DNA from 2 places in the Rhizobium sp. PvP014 genome. Region 2 is predicted to be linked to the other one. Evidence: riboswitches for the same ligand, from Rfam matches in the RefSeq annotation. Region 2 holds a riboswitch; the other holds the start of a gene.
What was found. Region 2 has a riboswitch for S-adenosylmethionine ahead of J3A65_RS20210 (O-succinylhomoserine sulfhydrylase). Riboswitches for the same ligand answer to the same signal wherever they lie in the genome.
Positions count from the first base shown of each region.

Region 1: linked by a shared signal. The riboswitch ahead of metA (homoserine O-succinyltransferase) and the one ahead of J3A65_RS20210 (O-succinylhomoserine sulfhydrylase) in region 2 are both predicted to bind S-adenosylmethionine.

Region 1 is NZ_JAGIOT010000002.1:2,519,017-2,522,418, reverse strand. Features, by position in the region: gene J3A65_RS16840 (ABC-F family ATP-binding cassette domain-containing protein) at 1-245, opposite strand, end outside; gene J3A65_RS16835 (thiamine diphosphokinase) at 253-903, opposite strand; SAM riboswitch at 1,022-1,099, shown strand; gene metA (homoserine O-succinyltransferase) at 1,162-2,085, shown strand; gene J3A65_RS16825 (aldose epimerase family protein) at 2,207-3,229, shown strand; tRNA gene J3A65_RS16820 (tRNA-Gly) at 3,369-3,402, opposite strand, start outside.
Region 2 is NZ_JAGIOT010000002.1:3,230,359-3,233,760, reverse strand. Features, by position in the region: gene J3A65_RS20230 (hypothetical protein) at 1-208, opposite strand, end outside; gene J3A65_RS20225 (hypothetical protein) at 350-544, shown strand; tRNA gene J3A65_RS20220 (tRNA-Gly) at 576-649, opposite strand; gene J3A65_RS20215 (2'-deoxycytidine 5'-triphosphate deaminase) at 723-1,817, opposite strand; SAM riboswitch at 1,891-1,969, shown strand; gene J3A65_RS20210 (O-succinylhomoserine sulfhydrylase) at 2,017-3,207, shown strand; gene apaG (Co2+/Mg2+ efflux protein ApaG) at 3,374-3,402, shown strand, end outside.

The DNA.
Region 1 (3,402 bases), 710 kb from region 2:
TAACCAGCAAAATCCGGCGCCTGTTCGAGATAGCGGATCGTCGCATTGGGGTGCCGGAAAACCTCGCCCGACTGCGCTTCCACCATGCCGGCGGCGATCTTCATCAGCGTCGATTTGCCCGACCCGTTGCGGCCGACGAGGGAGATGCGGTCGCCGGGCTCCACCTGCAGCGCAGCTCCGTTGAGAAGCGGCGTGCCGCCGAAGGTTAGAACGATATCGTCGAGTTTCAGAATAGGCGGTGCCATGCGGCGTCTATGCTCCGGAAAAATCGTTTGGACGGGCAAGGATCATCGCCCTGCCGTCACGTAAATGGAATTGGACCGGCCCTTCTGCAACGTTGGACACGGTGCGGGAGGAACCGAAGGGCAGTGCGTAATCCTTGAGTGGATAGCGCGCGCCGAGAATGTCGAGGCCTGCAAGGCCGGTAAAACCGATGACGGAAAACAGCGCGCCCTTCGGCAGGTCGAGCGTCATCGTGCCGGTGAGAAACGGCACAGCCTCTTCCTCGCCGGATGTCAGAAGAACGTCATGGCCGCGTTCGGCAAGGCTCATCGCATGTAGAAAATGCTGGAGCGCGTGGTCGGATCGTTCGCCGCCCAGTGCGCCGATCAGGATCAACCGCGTCGCGCCGCGTTCGATCGCTTCAGCCGTCGCAATCTCGCCGTCCGTCTCGTTCTTTTCAGGCGGATAGGTCCGGCGCTCGACATCCGGAAAGCGCTCGATCAGGGCGGCGTCGGAGGAATCGAAGTCGCCCACCCAGAGCTCCGGCATCACACCCAGCGCCTCTGCATGGCGCATGCCGCTGTCGGCCGCAATGAAGCGGCTTGCGGCAACTGCCTTTTGCAGTCGGTCGGTTACGGTGAGGTCACCGCCGAGCAGGATCGTGAAGGTCGAGTTGGCCATTGCCCATGCCCATATCCTAAAGCGGCTCGCAAGGGAAAGGCGCGTGTCGCACTGTTCGTGCGAAAGCGGTCATTTTTGCTGCCATTGACGGCGGGCGTGGCAGGGATTATTTGAAAAGTCGAAATTCCGTGGTGATTTGGCCGGCCGGCTTGCAGCCACGTAAAAAAAGTCGCTAAAGGGCCGCGAGAAGAGTTTCAAAAACTTCCCACGGGCCGGCTGCGATTCTTCGTGCCGGCTTTTTGTTTTTGGGTTGAAGAGATGCCGATCAAGATCCCCGATACGCTGCCTGCCTTCAACACGCTCGTTTCCGAGGGCGTGCGCGTGATGACCGAAACGATGGCGGTCAGGCAGGACATCCGGCCACTGCAGATCGGGCTTCTCAACCTCATGCCCAACAAGATCAAGACCGAAGTGCAGATGGCGCGCCTTGTCGGCGCTTCGCCGCTGCAAGTCGAGTTTTCGCTGGTCCGCATCGGCGGCCACAAGGCCAAGAACACATCGGAAGATCATCTCCTGTCGTTCTACGAGACGTGGGAAGAGGTGAAGCACCGCAAGTTCGACGGTTTCATCATCACGGGAGCGCCGGTGGAAACCCTGCCCTACGAGGACGTCACATACTGGCAGGAGATGAAGGAAATCTTCGACTGGACCACCACCAACGTGCATTCCACCATGAATGTCTGCTGGGGGGCGATGGCCGCCATCTATCATTTCCACGGCGTTCCGAAGCACGGGCTGAAGGAAAAGGCGTTTGGGGTCTATCGCCACCGCAACCTGTCGCCGGCCTCCGTCTACCTCAACGGCTTCTCCGACGATTTCCAGGTGCCGGTGTCGCGCTGGACGGAAGTTCGTCGGGAGGATGTTGAAAAGGCCGGCAGTGACCTCGAGATCCTGATGGAATCAGACGAAATGGGCCTCTGCCTCGTGCATGAGCGGGCCGGACGGCGGCTGTTCATGTTTAACCACGTCGAATACGATTCCACCTCGCTTGCCGACGAGTATTTCCGCGATGTCGATGCCGGCATACCGATCAAGATGCCGCACGACTATTTTCCGCACAACGACGATACGCTGGCTCCGCTCAACCGCTGGCGCGGTCATGCGCATCTGCTGTTTGGAAACTGGATTAACGAGATCTACCAGACGACGCCTTACGACGTCGAAAAAATCGGCACCGAGTGACCGAGACCGGTTTCTGCCCCGTCATCCTTGCTGGATGAGAGCCTGACGGAATTTTCCGCTGGCCTCGTTGCAGCTTTGATCGAAATCACGCAGTTTGCCGCAAACATTCGGGAGATGGGTTATGACGGGTCATGAATTCGAGATTTTCGGCACGACGAAGAGCGGCGAGGCGGTGCATCGGATCACGCTGTCGGGCGGCGGGCTGACAGCCCAGGTTCTTACCTGGGGCTCCGTTATTCAGGATCTGCGGCTTGCCGGCCACGAGCCGCCTCTGGTGCTGGGGTTCGACAATTTCGCAGACTATGAGGCCTACTCGCCCTATTTCGGCGCCACGCCGGGTCGCTGTGCCAATCGCATCGGCGATGGCCGCTTCTCGATCGACGGCACAGAATACCAGCTGGAACTCAACGAAGACGGCGTAACCCATCTGCACGGCGGATCCGACGGTATCGCCCGGCGCATCTGGTCGATCGTCGATCACGCGGAAGACCGAGTCGTGCTGCAGATCACCGACCCGGACGGACGCGCCGGATATCCCGGCAATTGCACCGTCACTGCGACCTACCAGCTGATGGAAGACGGGGTGCTTTCGGTGATCTACGACACGGTGACCGACCAGCCGACGCCCGCCAACGTCTGCCAGCACTCCTATTTCAATCTCGACGGTCGTCCCGACATTTTCGGCCACGACATGATGATCGCCGCGGCTGAGCTGACGGCGGTGGATGAAAGGATGGTGCCGACCGGCGTCCTGATGCCGCTTGCTGGCACCACGTTCGACCTGAGCGAGATGGGTCCGATCCAGCGGACCGGTGCCGATGGCGAGCAGGTGCCGTTCGATCACAACTACTGCCTCTCGGAGGAAAGGACCGCCAAGCGCTCGATCGCGCTTGCCCGCAGCCTGTATTCCGGCGTGCAGCTCGAAGTGCGCACCACGGAGCCGGGGATCCAGTTCTACGCGGGCTTCAAGCTCGCCTTGCCGGTGCCCGGCATGGAAGGCCGTCCCTACGCGCCTTACGCCGGCTTCTGCCTGGAAACCCAGGTCTGGCCCGATGCAATCAACCACGAGACTTTCCCCAATGCAGTGCTTCGCCCGGGCGAAACCCTGCGCCAGGAAACCGACTACGTGTTTTCGAAGAGCTGAGGCGATGAGGGCTGAGGCTGCCGAAAGGCGGCCTCAGTCTGGCTGCGAGGATGCAGGCAGCCAGCGAATGACGATAATAGACGAGGTACCCTACTGGGTACCAATACCGTTATTCGTTTTTTCGTCTGAAGGGAGAATTTGGAGCGGGCGAAGGGATTCGAACCCTCGACCCC
Region 2 (3,402 bases):
ACTGATCCTTCGACCAGATGGACGCGGCGCAGAGAGAGGCCACCGTGCGCCCGATCTTGCGCTTGTCGGCCGACGTCAGCCCGCGAGCTCCGATTAGGTCCGTGCCGACCACCCGCTTAAGGCCGTCGGCACTTGCCGGAGCTGCTGTCGAACACCCCGCCAGCGTCGAAGCACTCATCAAAGCTGCTGCGAGCACGATCAGACGCATCACCTGCTTCATTGTTCTGCCTTTCGATTGAGTTGCGCTCGCCAACGCCGCCGGCGTTGTAGAGCCACGTGGGAAAACCGCTACGCGGAGAAATACCGCAAAGTGAGAGACAAGGCTGGAGTTCCTTCGAACATCTTGTCGATGGACTCGCGCGCAGGCGCGGTTTCAGAAACCGTCGAGGCCACCGGGTCGCTGGAGCTTGCCAGCAGTCTCGCGACGCACTCGACAACGAAGATGACCAAAAAGTACAGCCGCGGCGACGGGCTTGAGACGAGCCGCAAAATAGCCGAAGCACGAAACGCGAACCGCGCCAGTGTAACGGCGGTGAAACAGTGAAACGCCATTTCCTGTAAGTAATTGAAACGTCTGGAGCGGGTGAAGGGAATCGAACCCTCGTATTCAGCTTGGGAAGCTGCTGCTCTACCATTGAGCTACACCCGCGTCGGGGGAAGGTTTCCAACAATGGGCCGTGTCTGTCAAGGTCGCCGGGGTGGAAGCGTCCGGGGGCGGCTTTCTAGCTGCGGAAATGCTTGGAGAGTTTGAGGCCCTGCGCCTGATAGTTCGAGCCGAGGCCGGAGCCGTAGAGGCCCTGGGGTTCTTCCAGCATGTGTTCGTAGACGAGGCGACCGACGATCTGGCCGTCTTCGAGGATGAACGGGACCTCGTGGCTGCGCACCTCCAGGACTGCGCGGCTGCCGCGGCCGCCGGCGGCTTCGTGGCCGAAGCCGGGGTCGAAGAAGCCGGCGTAATGGACGCGGAATTCGCCGACCAGCGGGTCGAACGGTGTCATTTCGGCTGCATAAAGCGGTGGCACATGGACGGCCTCGCGCGAGACGAGGATGTAGAATTCGTCCGGATCGAGGATCAGTTCGTTGCGGCCGCGGCTGTGGATCGGCTCCCAGAAATCGAACAGATCGTGCTGGGCCTTCTTGTCGACATCGACGACGGCCGTGTGGTGCTTGCCGCGATAGCCGATCAGGCCATCCTTGTCGCCGGCAAGATCGATCGACAGCGCTATGCCGCCGCCGGATATGTTCGGCTGCGCGGCGGCAACCAGCGTTTCGGCTTCATGCAGCGCCAACAGCTCCGGCTCCTGGAGAAGGGCGTTGCCGATCCGGAAGCGGATCTGCGACAGGCGCGAGCCCTGGCGCACGACGATCGGGAAGGTGCGTGGCGAGATTTCCAGATAGAGCGGGCCGCAATAGCCTGAAGGGATCTTGTCGAACTCCTGGGCGCGATCGGTGATGACGCGGGTAAAGATATCGAGGCGGCCGGTGGAGCTTTTCGGATTGGCCGAAGCCGACATCTCGGCCGGCAGATCGAGGCTTTCCATCAGCGGCACGATATAGACGCAGCCGGTTTCGAGGACGGCGCTTTCGGAGAGATCGATGACGTGCAGGCTGAGGCGCTCAAGCTTGTCGGACACGAGACTCATCGGCCCCGGCATGAACGAGGCGCGCACGCGAAACGCCTTCTGGCCCAAGCGCAGATCAAGGCTTGCCGGCTGGATCTGGTCCTGATCAAGCGCCCTCTCGGACTTCAGCCGTCCTTGTTCGAAGAGCGCCGCAATGGCGCGGTCCGCCAGAATTCCCGTTTCGCGAGCCATCATGTCTCTTTCAGATTTTGGGGCCGACAAAACCAAATGCGGACCATTGACGCAAGCGGAAGCGAGGCGTAAGGCAGCTTTATCCCGTGGTGATTTGGCCGGTCGGCTTGCAGCCACGTTAAACAAGTGGCTAAAAAGACCGGGTTGAAAACCGGTCTGCGATTGCGGCCGGTTTTTTTTGTATCACGAAGGTGATGAACACATGAGCAAAACCCCGAACAAGAACTGGCGCCCGGCCACCACGCTCGTCCATGGCGGCACGCTGCGCTCGCAATATGGCGAGATGTCGGAAGCCATCTACCTGACGCAGGGCTTCGCCTACGACAGTTCAGAAGCCGCCGAGGCCCGTTTCAAGGGCGAGGCCGACGGCTATATCTATGCCCGCTACGGCAGCCCCACCAACGACATGTTCGAAAAGCGCATGTGTGCGCTGGAGGGTGCAGAAGAAGCCCGCGCCACCGCCTCCGGCATGGCCGCCATCACGGCAGCGCTCATGTGCCAGCTTCGCGCCGGCGACCATATCGTTGCCGCGCGGGCCCTGTTCGGTTCCTGCCGCTGGGTTGTCGAAACGCTCGCCCCGCGCTACGGCATCGAATGCACGCTGGTGGACGGTCGCGACCTTGCCAACTGGGAAGCGGCGATCAAGCCCAACACCAAGGTGTTTTTCCTGGAAAGCCCGACAAACCCGACGCTGGAAGTGATCGACATTGCCGGCGTTGCCAAGCTTGCCAATCAGGTCGGCGCCCGTCTGGTGGTCGACAATGTGTTTGCAACGCCGCTCTTCCAGCGGCCGTTGGAACTCGGCGCCCATGTGGTCGTCTATTCCGCCACCAAGCATATTGACGGCCAGGGCCGCAGCCTTGCCGGTGTCATCCTGTCGGATCGCGAATGGGTTCTGGAGCACCTGCAGGACTATTATCGCCATACCGGTCCGGCGATGTCACCGTTTACCGCATGGACACTGATCAAGGGCCTGGAAACGCTGCCGATCCGTGTTGCCCAGCAGACGTCGAATGCGGCAAAGATCGCCGATTTCCTGGCCGAGCAGTCCAAGGTCGCGAAAGTGATCTATCCCGGTCGCAAGGATCATCCGCAGGCCGATATCATCGCCAAGCAGATGACGGGCGGATCGACGCTGGTCTGTTTCGAGCTGAAGGGCGGCAAGGAAGCGGCCTTCAAGCTGCAGAATGCCATGGAGGTGGTCACCATCTCCAACAATCTCGGCGACACCCGCTCCATCATCACGCATCCGGCAACGACGACGCACAAAAACCTCAGCGACGAAGCCCGTACGGAACTAGCAATTTCGCCCGGCACCGTGCGCTTTTCGGCCGGCATCGAGGATGCGGACGACCTGCTGGAAGATTTCGCGCAGGCGCTGAAGCAGATCTGATCGGCTTTACGCCGAACGATGGGTAGACCCGGAACGCTCCGGGTTTACCAAATCAGTTATCCCTATCATCAAGAACGCGACATTGCCTCAGATGCAAGCCGCGAGAATTCTTGACCTTTCTCCCCCACTGTACGATATCGGCACGATGAGCAATCTTGAGGTGCCAATGTACCGCGCCCGCACCAGAGACATAGA